3 regions of the Novosphingobium sp. fls2-241-R2A-195 genome follow, and region 3 is predicted to be linked to each of the others. Evidence: predicted binding sites of a transcription regulator. Region 3 holds the regulator's gene; each other region holds the start of a gene.
The links. The regulator LexA, encoded in region 3, represses DNA repair genes until DNA is damaged. The targets are predictions, from matches to a motif close to GTTCCNCNCTTGTTCT.
Positions count from the first base shown of each region.

Region 1: QRN25_RS08895 (ImuA family protein) is a predicted target of LexA. The motif match lies at 2,707-2,722, and genes of this name have one in related genera.
Region 2: QRN25_RS14445 (ribonucleoside-diphosphate reductase subunit alpha) is a predicted target of LexA. The motif match lies at 1,988-2,003, and genes of this name have one in related genera.

Region 1 covers NZ_JARVRY010000008.1:104,499-109,293, forward strand. Annotated here, with positions in the region: gene QRN25_RS08885 (error-prone DNA polymerase) at 1-175, opposite strand, end outside; gene QRN25_RS08890 (Y-family DNA polymerase) at 175-1,992, opposite strand; gene QRN25_RS08895 (ImuA family protein) at 1,910-2,686, opposite strand; gene QRN25_RS08900 (HU family DNA-binding protein) at 3,585-3,860, shown strand; gene aac(6') (aminoglycoside 6'-N-acetyltransferase) at 3,944-4,414, shown strand; gene QRN25_RS08910 (MucR family transcriptional regulator) at 4,727-4,795, shown strand, end outside.
Region 2 covers NZ_JARVRY010000018.1:7,573-12,367, reverse strand. Annotated here, with positions in the region: gene QRN25_RS14445 (ribonucleoside-diphosphate reductase subunit alpha) at 1-1,782, opposite strand, end outside; gene QRN25_RS14440 (GlsB/YeaQ/YmgE family stress response membrane protein) at 2,503-2,745, shown strand; gene nadB (L-aspartate oxidase) at 2,841-4,442, opposite strand; gene QRN25_RS14430 (hypothetical protein) at 4,641-4,795, shown strand, end outside.
Region 3 covers NZ_JARVRY010000016.1:65,753-70,547, forward strand. Annotated here, with positions in the region: gene gltX (glutamate--tRNA ligase) at 1-40, opposite strand, end outside; partial or broken gene QRN25_RS13125 (ComEC/Rec2 family competence protein) at 281-2,290, shown strand; gene lexA (transcriptional repressor LexA) at 2,485-3,177, opposite strand; gene QRN25_RS13135 (molybdopterin molybdotransferase MoeA) at 3,279-4,499, opposite strand; gene moaC (cyclic pyranopterin monophosphate synthase MoaC) at 4,496-4,795, opposite strand, start outside.

The sequences.
Region 1 (4,795 bases), on a different contig from region 3:
CCGTCTCCTTCTGCCCGGCCCATCCGCGTACGATCCCGGCCACCGTGTTATGATCGGCAAGGCCAAGCGCGGTGTGGCCAAGCGTGGCGGCTGCTGTGAACAGTTCCTCGGGCGCCGAAGCACCGCGCAGGAACGAGAAGTGGCTGATGACCTGCAGTTCGACATAGGTCGCCATCAACCGAACACACCATGGAGATACCAGGTGAGATCGCCGGTCGGTGCATCGACGCCGTCTCCGCGCCGGAACAGCCAGAAGCGCTCTGCGCCTCCAGTCTCGACCATGAAATAGTCGCGCACAGCCCACATTTCGCGGGAGCAGCGCCACCATTCGCCATGGATGCGCTCAGGTCCTTCGCCAGCCGACACCCGGTATGGCGTGCCGCGCCACGAGAAGCGACGCGGAGGATGATCGGGTAGCAGGGCGACCACGTTGGTGAGCAGTTCAGGCCGATGCAGCAGGCGAACCGGCCTGCGCCAGGCAGGCCAGCCGGCTGTCGTCGCAAGCGGCGGCGTGCGGCGAACCGCGCGCTCAGGCACGTCGCTCTCGATCGCGCTGACCCGGAACAGCGCCTCTTCGCCAGCCCGGCCCGCCAGTTGGTCGACGAGCGGCGCGACATCAGGCGTGTGCTGCGTGTCCAGGAGGCCACTCCCGAGCGCGACCGGCTGCAGGTCCTCGACGCGCGGCGCGGCAAGCTTCATCACCTCGATGCCAAGCCCGGGGTCGATCCGATCGACGCGCATGGCGAACATGCGTGCGAGATGCTTGGCATCTCGGGTGGTGCGCGCGGTACCCACGGCGACGCGCTGGTCGATCCCGTCCACCCGTTGGCAAGTCAGCACTGCGGTGCGCAAGCCCAGCCGGCGGCCTTGCAGTTCGTGCACGAGGTCGGTGAGAAGATCGCCGATTACATGGTTGATGGCCTCGGCGGTGACGATTGGCTCGAGCAGCCGGCGCTCGGCGCGAGGCTCCTCGAACGCAGCCACCGGAACGATCGGCTCGGCAACAAGGCCTCGCGCCTGGTCGAGCCGCTCGACGGCCTTCAGCCCAAGCCTCTTGGCGAGGGGGCCACGCGGCATCGCATAGAGGTCGCCGATGCGTTCCAGGCCGAAACGGCCTGCCGTTGCCAGAGTGTCGGCGGCCAGGCGCAGGGCGGCCAGCGGCAGGTCGGCGATCGCCTGCGCCTCGCTGCGTGGAGGCAGGATAATCACGGTGTGGCCTCCGAAACGGGCAAGCGCATGCGCGGCGCCCGGCGTTGCGGCGATGGCGATGCGCGCGGTAAAGCCCAGGCGATCCAAAAAACGCAGAACCCGGCGGCAGAAGCGATCCTCGCCGCCGAACAGATGCGTGGTCCCGGTGAGATTGAGCCAGAGGCCATCGGCATCGCAGGCACTTGCGGTCGGTGTCCAGTGCCGGACGGCATGAAGCGCCAGCCGGTCGAGCCAGGCCGCGTCTGCAGCTTGGTCGGAGCCGCGCACGTCGAGCTCGCTTACGAGTGCGCGTGCGTGGGCGGCGGCCATGCCGGGACGCAGGCCGAGGTCGAGCGCGACCGGGCAAGCGGCGGTCACGATGTCGCGTTGCCCACTGCGCGCGATGAGGACCAGGGGCCTGGCCCAGAGATGGGACTGGCGATGCGCCGCGTGCACCGGCCACGGCCTGCCGGCCGCTGCGCCGTCGTCACAAGCCATGGCCCTGAAGGGATGATCGGCGGTTTCGCTGCGTCGCCCCATCTCGCGCATCGTCGGTCGCTGATGGGCCGGCAGTGCGTCGATATCGGCCTGCGCCGAGGCGGGGCCAAGCGCACCTTGCGCCCAGCGCGCGCCGGGTCGCCATCCGCCGCCCCGCGGCACCGAGCAGGCACCGGGGTCGTCGTCAATGGCTTGCGAAAAGCGCGGGACCAGCGCGGCCGCGTCAAGCGGCGCGGATGGACGCTCCAACCGGCGCAGTCGCTCGATCGGCAACTGCGGCAGGTAGAGCGAGGCAACCCTGGTCATCGCAGGCCTCGACAAGAAGGGAAAAGGGATTGCCGCCGCGCTGGCGGACAAGTTCGATCGTCCATTGCCCCCGGCCGATGCCGGCATGGGGTAGCGTGGTGGAAGGCGCCGCTGCGATGCTCCAGCGCGTCATTGCAGCGGAGGGCTGAGCCAGCGGGCTGCGCTCGCGCGAACGATGCCGCCGGTAGAGAAGCATCGGGGTTTGCCCGTCGGACGCAGCCAGCTGCAGGCGCCGGGTAGCGGTCTGGTCGGCGGCTTTGACCTCGGCGATGACGCAGGCCAGCGATCCGTCGCGCAAAGCATCTTCGGCCAGTGCAAGGACTTCGGAGTCCTTCCTGCCCTGGGCATAGAGCACTTTGCCGGGGCCGAGCCCGACCTGTTCGAGGCCTGGAGCATACAGGTCGAAGCGGCTAAGCGCCCACAGCACGGTCATGCCCTGGGCGGCAGCAAAGCGCGCGGCGAGCCCCGCGGCAAACAGGGTGGCGGCAGCATCGTCGCTCCAGCTGGCGCTAGCGCCGGCGATCTCGTGAAGCGCAGCGCCATCGAGGCCGCCGCTGGCGAGGCGCGTGTCGATTTGCAGCAGGCCGAACGGCAGCACCGGCCCGCGCGCTGCCTGCACCTGCGCGATCTGGGCGCGTAGTGCGGCAAGGTGCTCGGCAGGCAGCCGGGAGGGAAGGGCGGTGTGCAGGATCATTGGTCAACAGCGACTCATGTGTTCGCTATATGTTCTATTCTGACTGCCGCTTCGTCAAGGTGCCGGCCTATCCGAACAAGGCGAGTTGATCGCTAAGCAACGGACTGAAAAAGATAAAGAATTTTCCGGAAGACCGTTGTGCTCATTAGTGCCCTCAAGAAAGGGAAGGCGCTCGGGGGCTGTTTACGGGCGCGTTCGCTCGCGGTTCCCACTGGTTCGTGAGACGCGGAGATGTTCGGCAGAGCGTGCTCACTGGCTAAGCGCCGGGCCCCGTGCCCGGCACTCACAAGCTGCTCAGCCACAACCACGTGGACCAGAGCGCGGTCGATCCTGACGTCCCGCGCCTTAGCCTGCCCGTAACACGCTCGCAGCGGGCGGATGCGGCTGCAGGATAGGATCAGGCCTGTGTCCGTGTGGGCTCTGCAAATCCGCTGGGGCGTGCGACCTTCTGCTGTTCTGCCGTCCGCCGATCAGTGTAGCGCTTGTAAGCGTACCCGCCTGCGACTGCGGTGATGAGGCCAAGGGGGCCGAGGCGGCGTATCACCATCGGCGCTGCAAAGCCGAGCAAAGTTCCTCCAGTGCCGCTCACCCCCTGGACGTGCTTTGCGGCCCTGTTTCCTGCGATTGCGCCGATGACCTTGCCAAACAGGGGAATTCTCCTTGTGTGTGTTATGCAAGGGACCGGGCCGAGAATGGTTCCGGGCGCGATGTTATCCGGGTAATTCGGGCACCGGATGCGTTTCACATATCCACAGGCTGTGGACAAAGCGGCCTCAAGGCGCGTTCAGCGTGAGTATGCGACTTTGACCGCGGTTTCGGCTGTTCCATGGTGGAAGGCCGCGAAGCTCGAAAGCAACGTAGCTTTGCGAACCATAGACATCGACAGGACGAACTTCTCATGAACAACAGCGATCTCGCCGACGCCATCGCCAACGATCACGGCATTACCAAAACCGACGCCCGCAAGATTGTCGACGCCGTCTTTGAGGCCATCGGCAGCGCGGCGGCCAAGGGTGAGGAAGTCTCGCTCAATGGCTTTGGCAAGTTCAAGGTGAAGCACAGCCCCGAACGTGAAGGCCGCAACCCCGCTACCGGTGAGGCAATGACCATCAAGGCTTCGAAGAAGCTGACCTTCACGGTCGCCAAGGCGGTCAAGGACAAGCTCAACGGCTGATGCAATACGGTGGCGGCATCGCGCCTATTGCCGGCGCCGCCACCATGCATAATTTCCCCGACCAGTTCCCGAGGCCGAGCGGCATGATCGTACGGATAACAGTGGGCAGCAACGCTGATCTTCTTGAATGGTCGGCTCTGCGCACGTCGCTCTGGCCAGATGGCTCGGAAGCGGAGCACCAGGAAGACGTGGTTCAACTGATGGCGGAGCCACAGCCTTTCATTGGCTTTCTGGCGCGCGATCAGCGCGGCGCGCTTGTCGGATTTGCGGAAGCCGCGCTGCGCGTCGATTACGTCAACGGCTGCGAAACTTCACCGGTCGCTTTCCTTGAAGGGCTATACGTCGTGGAAGAATGCCGGCGACAAGGCATTGGACGCGGCTTGGTGGACGCCGTGGAAGCATGGGCTCGCAGCATGGGCTGCGCTGAACTCGCTTCGGATGCCATGTTGGACAACACCGTGTCGCATGCGATGCACGCAGCGCTGAAATTCGAGGAAACCGAGCGGGTCGTGTATTTTCGCAAGCTCCTGACGCCGATGCCGCTGTTAAGCTGAACTGCTCCAGGCGCCGCTTCGGACGTTGATTGACACCTTTTCCGCAGCTTGTTCACCGTGTTATCAACAGGCCAAACATCTATGGGGCATGCCGGGCATTGATGCTGATCGGCCGCCGTCTCGTCCGAGCAGACTTGAAAGCAAGCGAGCCGGCCGCCGCCAATCCGACGAGAGGAGTATCTGCTGGCCAATCGCTTCATAGGACCGTGTGCCGTTGACGCATTGTTGTAGTCGTGCATGCCCCAGATCGAGGTGTTCGCTCCTTTTATCCTTGAAAAGCCCAGCAATCACGTCGATCCATGACAAATTGCCATGAAGGCAATAGCTCAACGTCGTCGTTATAAATCCGAGAGGGGCAAATCGATGCCTGACACCGAACCG
Region 2 (4,795 bases), on a different contig from region 3:
GAGCATCATCAGGTCCCACTTGTCGACGTCGGCCGGGATGAACAGGTTCAGCGACTGCGCCTGGTCGATGTAAGGCGTACGATCAGCCGCGAATTCTAGCAGCCAGCGCTGGTCGATCTCGAAGCTGGTCTTGTAGACCGCCTTTTCCTCGGCCGAGAGGAAGTCGAGATGCTGGACCGAGCCGTTCTGCTCGAGGATCGAATTCCACACGTTGTTGGAATCCTTGGACTTCGAGGCCAGCAGCTTCTGCAGGTAGGGGTTCTTCACCACGAAGCTGCCCGAGAGCGTCTTGTGGGTGTAGATGTTCGCCGGGATCGGCTCAATGCAGGCCGAGGTGCCGCCGCAGATGATCGAGATCGACGCGGTCGGCGCGATCGCCATCTTGCAGCTGAAACGCTCCATCACGCCCTGGTCGGCGGCGTCGAGGCACGGTCCGCGCTCCTTGGCGAGCATCATCGAGGCTTCGTTGGCCTTGGCGTTGATGTGCTGGAACATCTGCAGGTTCAGCGCCTTGGCCATCGCGCTTTCGAAGCCGATGCCCTTCTTCTGCAGGTACGAGTGGAAGCCCATCACGCCCATGCCGACCGAACGCTCGCGCTCCGCCGAGTAGCGGGCGCGGGCCATTTCGTCCGGCGCGCGGTCGATGTAGTCCTGCAGGACGTTGTCGAGGAAGCGCAGCACGTCCTCGATGAAGCGCTTGTCACCCTTCCACTCTTCCCAGGTCTCGATGTTGAGCGAGGAGAGGCAGCACACCGCCGTACGGTCGTTACCAAGGTGGTCGCGGCCAGTGGGGAGGGTGATTTCCGAGCACAGGTTCGAGGTCGAGACCTTGAGGCCGAGATCGCGGTGATGCTTGGGCATCATGCGGTTCACGGTGTCGGAGAAGACGAGGTAGGGCTCGCCGGTGGCGAGGCGCACTTCGACCAGCTTCTGGAACAGCGAGCGGGCATGGACCTTGCCGCGCACCGAGCCGTCCTTGGGGCTGCGCAGGGCGAAGTCGGTGCCGTCGCGCACGGCTTCCATGAACTCGTCGGTCAGCAGCACGCCGTGGTGCAGGTTGAGCGCCTTGCGGTTGAAGTCGCCGGAGGTCTTGCGGATCTCCAGGAACTCCTCGATCTCGGGGTGCGAGACATCGAGGTAGCAGGCGGCCGAGCCGCGGCGCAGCGAGCCCTGCGAAATCGCGAGGGTCAGCGAATCCATTACGCGCACGAAGGGGATGATGCCGCTGGTCTTGCCGTTGAGGCCCACCGGCTCGCCGATGCCGCGCACGTTGCCCCAGTAAGTGCCGATGCCGCCGCCGCGCGAGGCGAGCCAGACGTTCTCGTTCCAAGTGGCGACGATGCCTTCGAGGCTGTCCTCGACCGAGTTGAGGTAGCACGAGATCGGCAACCCGCGCCCGGTGCCGCCGTTCGACAGCACGGGGGTGGCGGGCATGAACCACAGGCGCGAGATGTAGTCGTAGAGACGCTGCGCGTGCTCCTGGTCGTCCGCATAGGCATCGGCCACGCGGGCGAAGAGGTCCTGATACTTCTCGCCGGGAAGCAGGTAGCGGTCGTCGAGCGTTTCCTTGCCGAAGTCGGTCAGGAGCGCATCACGCGACGCATCGGTGACGATAGTGAAGCGGCGATCGTGGATCGTCTTGGAATCGACGACCTTCTTCTTCGTCTTCGGCGCCTCGACCACCAAATCGGCGGTCGAGGTATCGGTCTTGTCCATAGCCACGGCCGAGGCTTCCTTTTTCATCGCCGCTTCGGAGACATGCCCGGCAAGGAGCGACTCCATATCGACTTGCGCGGGATCCGCGTAGCTCACATCCGAATCAGACACGTGTCCGTCGCTTCCATTCCTGAAGTCCACTGGTGCGCCCCCAATGTATCGTCAAAACCTGTCATCGAACCGCCACGAGGGCGATCCAAACTGCTTTCGGCGGCCGAGCAGGCCGGCACCGAGTCGAAGGGCGCTCAAGAACGTCCCATCTATCAGAACCAGCACAAAAAGAGAACGACATTCCCTGCCAGACCACCGGCGCGCCGGTTCGAGAAGTCTGGTCCCAAGTTTCCTGACGGGCTCCGCACGGACCTTTCGGCTTATGCGCTTTATCCCTAGGTATTGAGGCCCCTCGATCGGTGCGACACAACCTATAGTGCCCTTTCCAGCGAGAGGTTCAAGAGGGGGCCGGAATATGGCGTCGGCCCATGCATTCGTCACCGGGCCGTCACCTGACTGCCGCGACGCGCCGAATTTCCGTTGTCTTGCAGAAGCGCAACCCTTTGAATCGGCCCTCGCCTCCTAAATTTTTCCACATAAATCACCGGTGAGACGAATCGGGCGTGCGACGAACGGAGACGGTCAAGACCCAACGCAGCGACGTTCCCCAGCAATCCCATCGGCTTTCGTCGAGATGCGTGCGTCGCTTAACGAGGACCTGCAACCACCAGCCGGCTCGCCGCTTATCAGCGTGAATGCGACGGCGCTGCGGCGCGTAGGGGAGTTATTCTACAAATGCTGAACATCATCGGTGCCATCATCAGCGGCCTCGTCATCGGCGCGCTGGCCCGGTTCTTCTATCCGGGCGCAGTGCCCATGGGCTGGATCGCAACGATCCTGCTGGGCGTCGGCGGCTCGCTGCTGGCGGGGCTGGTGACCAGCCGCGGGCGCGGCGATTTCAGCCGCGCCGGATGCCTGGCCTCGGTGATCGGCGCTATCGTGCTGATCTTCCTCGGGCGGGTGTTGCATATCGGGTGACCCCTCGATCCCGTCATTGCGAGCGAAGCGAAGCAACCCAGGGCAGTTTTGCTCTGCCCTGGGTTGCTTCGCTTCGCTCGCAATGACGCGGTGGCTCAGGGCACCAGCACCGTGTCCAGTGGCTGCGCATCCGCCGCCGGATAATCCAGCGTATAATGCAGCCCCCGACTCTCGTGCCGTTTCAACGCGGATTCGACGATCAGTTCCGCACTCTGCAGCAGGTTGCGCAGTTCGATCAGGTCGGTCGAGACGCGGAAGTGGCGGTAGTATTCCTCGGTCTCGCCATTGAGCATCTGGATGCGGTGCATGGCGCGCTCCAGCCGCTTGGTGGTGCGCACGATGCCGACATAGTTCCACATGAACCGGCGAATCTCGGTCCAGTTCTGCTTGATGACCACTTCTTCGTCGGAATCGGTCACGCGGCTTTCGTCCCAGGCGCGCACTTGCGGCGGCGCCTCGAAGCTGTCCCACTTCGCGAGAATATCCGCCGCCGCCGCCTCGCCGAAGACGAAGCATTCGAGCAAGGAGTTCGACGCCAGACGGTTCGCCCCGTGCAGCCCGCTCTCGGTGCACTCACCGGCGGCATAGAGGCCCGGCAGGTCGGTGCGGCCGTCGAGGTCCACGAGGATGCCGCCGCAGGTATAGTGCTGCGCGGGCACGACGGGGATCGGCTCCTTCGTCATGTCGATGCCGAGGCCCATCAGCTTCTCGTAGATGTTCGGGAAGTGCGCCTTCACGAAGTCTTCGGGCTGGTGGCTGATGTCGAGGTGGACGTAATCTAGGCCGAAGCGCTTGATTTCGGAGTCGATGGCGCGCGCCACGACGTCACGCGGGGCCAGTTCCAGCCGCTCGGGATCGTAGAAGGTCATGAAGCGCTTGCCGGTGCGCGGGTTGATCAGGTGCCCGCCCTCGCCGCGCACGGCCTCGGTGATGAGGAAGTTCTTGACGTCCAGATTGTAGAGGCAGGTCGGGTGGAACTGCATCATCTCCATGTTGGAGACGCGCGCGCCCGCACGCCAGGCCATGGCGATACCGTCGCCGGTGGCGCCGCGCGGGGCGGTGCTGAACTGGTAGACGCGGCCCGCGCCGCCCGTCGCCAGCACGGTGGCGCGGGCGGTGAAGGCCTCGACCCGGCCGCTCTCCTCGTTCAGCGCATAGACACCCCAGACGCGGCCCGAGCCCGAATAGCGCAGCTCATGCCGCCCGGTAATCAGGTCGATGCACGAATAGCCGGGAAGCAGGGTGATGTTGGGGTGCGCCTCGGCGGCCTGCAGCAGCGCCTGCTGCACCGCCCAGCCGGTGGCGTCGGCAACGTGGACGATGCGGCGATGCGAATGGCCGCCCTCACGCGTGAGGTGGAGCGCCTCTCCGTCCATGTTGAACGGCACGCCCAGTTCGACCAGCCGCTCGATCGCATGGGGTGCCCGCTCGATGACGAACTCCACCGTCTCGCGCCGGTTGAGGCCAGCCCCTGCGACCATGGTGTCGCGGACATGCTCCTCGAAAGTATCGCCGGCATCAAGCACGGCGGCGATGCCGCCCTGCGCCCAGGCCGTCGAACCGCCGGTCAACGTGCCTTTGGCCAATACCGCGACCCTGACCTTGTCGGCTACCGCAAGCGCAGCCGTAAGCCCGGCCGCACCGGAACCGATCACAAGGACGTCGAATGCGCCGGCGGCGCTGGATGGCGTTTCCATGACGCCGCTCCTAGCGCCCGTTGCACATGGATCGCAATAGTTTGCGCGCGCCGCCACTTGCATGTTGCGGTGCGGTATCGTTCTTATATAAGATAGACCAAGTCATTACAAACACGGTTAACTTACGGCGATTTTGCTTCTTGCCAAGCACGTTGATTAGTCTAGTCAGCTTTCGCTTCTCATTGAGGAACCTATCTCGTGGCGATCTCGATTCCGCTTTGCTTTGCCAATAGGCATGAACCGGTGCGCAACGATGTGAAATGGGATGGCCTCAATTATACCGGCACCTGTAAAAATTGCGGAAAGACTATTCGCCGACAGAAGCACAAGGTCTGGAAACTTGACGACAGCGA
Region 3 (4,795 bases):
TTTTGCCAGTCGCTTCGCCCGATGCACTGCCGCTTGCCATCTACCCGACCTTCCTGTCCTATTGGCGACCATGGGAACCCCTGTCGCAATCTGTGAAATTCCGTCTCCGGGAGGCCCCGGGACCGCTGCATTGCAGCATGGGCCATGGACCGCCGAGGGCCTCTTGTCGAGGGTTTTGGCAGTCGTCGAGCGATTTCTTTCCAATGCCGGATTCGAACGGACTCCATGGCTCACCGTAGCCTTTGCAAGCGGCATAATTGCGTGGTTTTGGCTATCTTCCGTGCTGTCGTGGATCGGCTTCTGCTGCGGCTTGATTGCAGTTTCTGCAACTTGTTATGCGTCCTTTCCTTTGCGGAGTAGTTATCCGCATTTCAGCCGGGCAATCATGGTATTGCCCTTGCTGGCGGTCGCGGGCTGCCTTGCGGTTTGGGTGCGGTCGGAAATCGTCGGCCAGCCGGCAATCGAAAGGCCTGTAGCGGGCAGTTTCATCGCGCGGGTCCTTGCTATCGAATCGCAGCCTGCGCTTGATCGCGATCGCCTGCTGCTGGCCATGCGCGATCCGATAAGAGGTGTGCCCATTAAGGTCAGGCTCAACGTTCCCGGCAAGCGTTCCGCGGCGGGGATCGGTAGGGGGGATCTCGTAGCATTCAGGGCGCGGCTGATGCCGCCGGCGCCGCCCATGCTTCCGGGCGCATACAACTTTGCGCGAACAGCCTGGTTTGCCAGCATTGCCGCTACCGGATCGGTCGTGGGAGACGTGAAGGTCGTCCGGGAATTCAGCGCAGGCGCATGGGCACTATCGGATATACGTCAGACGCTAACGGATCATATTCGCGTTCGCATCGGGGAAGAGCGCGCAGGTATTGCCGCGGCATTCGTCACCGGTGATCGCGGAAATATTTCGGAGGCCGATGATCAGGCCATGCGCGATTCGGGGCTGGCACATCTGTTGTCGATAAGTGGGCTTCATGTCAGCGCGATGGTGGGGGCAGTGTACCTCGTGGCCATCCGATTACTGGCGCTTTCCTCATGGATGGCGCTTCGGGTGAGGTTGCCGGTAATCGCGGCCGGCGCAGGAGCCCTCGCCGGTGTAGCTTACACCCTTTTGTCCGGTTCTGAAGTCCCTACAGTCAGATCATGCATCGGGGCATTGCTGGTGCTGTTCGCGCTCGCCCTTGGGCGTGAGCCCTTGTCCTTGCGCATGCTGGCGGTTGCAGCGTTCTGCGTTCTTCTGCTGTAGCCCGAGGCAGTAATGGGGCCCAGTTTTCAGTTGAGCTTCGGAGCGGTTCTGGCGCTTATCGCAGTCAGCACATCGGAACCGGTGCGCCATTTCCTTGGGCCGCGTGACGAAGGGATGATCGCAAGAGCAATGCGCCATATCGCTCTATTGCTTTTGACCGGCGCGGTAATCGATCTGGCACTCATGCCTATCGGCCTGTACCATTTCCACCGCGCTGGCGTATATGGAGCGCTGGCCAATGTGCTCGCGATCCCGTGGTCGACTTTCATCGTCATGCCGTTGCTGGCTAGTGCATTGATCCTCGACATCGCCGGGCTGGGAGGGCCTTTCTGGTGGCTGGCGGGCGTTTCGGTGGATGTGCTTGTCGGACTGGCACATTGGTTCGCTTCAAGACCGGGGGCGGTCAACCTGCTTCCGGGTACCGACGCCTGGGCATTCATGCTTTTTGTGTCGGGCGGGCTTTGGCTCGGTCTATGGACCGGCCGCATCCGCTGGGCGGGATTTCCCATTGCCGCGATCGGTGTGCTTTTGCTCGCGATGGCCCCGCCTGCAGATATATTGGTATCGGGCGACGGTCGCCATGTCGGCCTTGTCGAAAACGGCGGAAATCAGTTGTTCTTACTCAGGGACAGCAAAGGAGGCTATGCCCGGGACAATCTGATGGAGTTCGCGGGGATAGAAGCGGAACCCGCCACGCTTGATAAGTGGCCAGGCGCAAGGTGCAACCCGGACTTCTGTAAGGTGCCGATTGAGCGATCGGGGAAAGTCTGGCACCTGCTGATGTCGCGTGGACGCGATTCCGTCGCGGAACGTTCGCTTGTTGCAGCATGTGAGCACAGCGACATCGTCATATCAGATCGCTGGTTACCACGTAGCTGCCGCCCGCGCTGGTACAAGGCCGATCGTGGATCTTTGGCTCATACGGGAGGATTGGCCGTTTATCTGGGCAAGGGGCGCATCGATACTGTGGCTCAGACGCAGGGCTCACACGGCTGGTGGCATTCCTCACCATTTCATGTCCGTGAGAATGGACCTTCAACCACCAACTAGCGAACTAAGCGTGGTTCTTCCGGCGCGTGAGGACTTTCATAGTCCAATCCGAAGCCGGATTTTGCCTAATATACCGGATTTGACCTAATATGATTGCCGCAATGCGTATCGCAAGAAACTCCGGCACGGATCAAAACCGTCCGGAGTAAGTCGCGCTACTTGCCACAACGATGGTGCATCGGACTGGAAAAGTTTTAATTATACCGACGAAGCAGGCCAGCGAGCTTGCCCTGGACTTCCACTTCATCCGGGCCATATATCTGCGGTTCGTAAGCGGCGTTTGCAGGATCCAGGCGAACCATTCCAGCTTCACGTCGCAGGTATTTCAACGTGGCTTCTTCGCCACGGATGAGAGCCACCACGATCTCGCCATCCCGGGCAGCATTCGTGCGCTTAACGAGCGCGAAATCGCCATCCAGAATGCCCGCTTCGATCATGGAATCACCGGAGACCTCCAGCGCATAGTGTTCGCCCGAACCGAGCAGTGCAGCCGGGACAGGCAGGGTCGATTGGCCTTCCAGTGCCTCGATCGGAACGCCTGCCGCGATGCGGCCGTGCAGTGGAATCTCGATCACGTCATTCGCCGCTTCTACGGCGCGACGAGGTGCCTGAAGAGGGGGCACCCCATGGTTGCTATTGGCAGCGGATGGACGTGGCGCCTTGCTGCCCGTATCGTCCGGTTGACGCAAGACTTCCAAAGCGCGCGCCCGGTTGGGAAGGCGGCGAATGAAGCCTCGCTCCTCCAGCGCCGAAATCAGTCGGTGAACACCGGACTTCGACTTGAGATCAAGGGCTTCCTTCATCTCCTCAAAGCTAGGAGAGATGCCGCTTTCTTCAAGCCGTGCCTGGATGAACCGGAGCAATTCGTGCTGCTTGCGAGTCAACATGGTCGCTGCCTTTTCGTGACCTTCGAACCAGGCAAGTCCTGATCCCGCTTGTTCTCGTAGTGAACAATGGGGGAACAATCAAGCAACCAATTGAACTCAATTCAAGCAATGCCGTCATTCTGGAGCAGGAAAATCCGAACTTCGTCTCCTGCAGCCGCCGGCGCGGCCATTGCCGCGCGATCTACCAGCACATTGCTTGCGGCCAGAGAGGACAGGGCGCCGCTGTCCTGCAATGCATTGACGGTCACGCTTTCGCCATCCCACCAACCGCGAAGAAACTCACGGCGGCGACCGTTGGCGCGCAGCGGCATACTTAGTCTGGCGGCCAGGCGCATCGGCAATGGCCTCGCGGCACCCTGCATCGCTCGCAGGAGAGGAAGCAGAAAATGGTAGGCCGTAACGTAGCTGGAGACCGGATTTCCGGGTAGTCCCAGTATGATCTGTCGCCGTCCCGTCAGTTCGCGCGTGGCGACGAGGATGGGTTTGCCGGGCTTGATCGCCACGCGCCAGAAATCGATGCTCGCGCCCCAGCGTTCGAGGGCCGGGCGGATGAGGTCGTGATCGCCGACAGAAGCGCCGCCGCTGGTCACGATGAGATCGACATCGTCGGATGCCTCGAAAGCGCGCGTGATCGTGTCGATATCATCACGTACAGGCCCGATCCGCCTCGCATGGACATCCATCGCTGAAGCCATAGCCGCCAGCATGACGCCGTTGCTTGCGGGAATCTGATGGGGGGCGCAGCATTCCGGGTTTTCAGCGAGTTCATCGCCGCTGTCGATCACGGCCAGCCGCGGTGTGCGATGGACAGGCAGGTGCGTATGGCCCGAAGCGATTGCCAACGCCATTTGCGCCGGAGTGATGCGCGCGCCCGGCAGCATGATTTCCGTCCCCGTGACGAAATCCATTCCGCGATGTCTGATATGCTTGTGCGCGGGATCGGGTGCTTCACCCGACAACGTCAGGATTTCGGCATCTCTAGCAAGGTCTTCCTGGAGAATGACTGCCGCCGCATCGACCGGCAATATTGCTCCCGTTGAAATGCGTACGGCTTCGCCCGTGGAGAGGGGGCCGACGTGGGGATGCCCGGCGGCGCTTTCTCCGATCACTCGCCAGGGGCCCTGCAAGTCCCCGGCCGTCACTGCATAGCCATCCATCGCAGATAGGTTGGCCGGTGGCTGCGTGCGTCGGGCATATAGCGGTTCTGCGAGATACCGGTTGTATGCGCCTTCGATATCGACTCGCTCTATCGGAAGGGGTGTGGCCAACGCCAGCAATCGAGCCTGTGCCTCCTCGAGCGAGAGCGGCGCCGATTTGTTCATTCGGCCCACCCATCCAGTTTCCAGTGGCCCGACTTGCCGCCGATCTTTTCTACAAGGCGAATGTCACTGATGACCATGCTCTTGTCGAGCGCCTTGGCCATGTCGTAGATTGTCACAAGTGCGATGGAAGTCGCTGTTATTGCTTCGATTTCAACGCCGGTTTTTCCCGTCAAGGATGCTCGGGCAATTACCTTTATCGCGTTGTCTTCGAACGAGAACTCCAGATTTACGGCATCCAGCGCGAGAGGATGACACATCGGAATGAGTTCTGCCGTGCGCTTCGCCGCCATTATGCC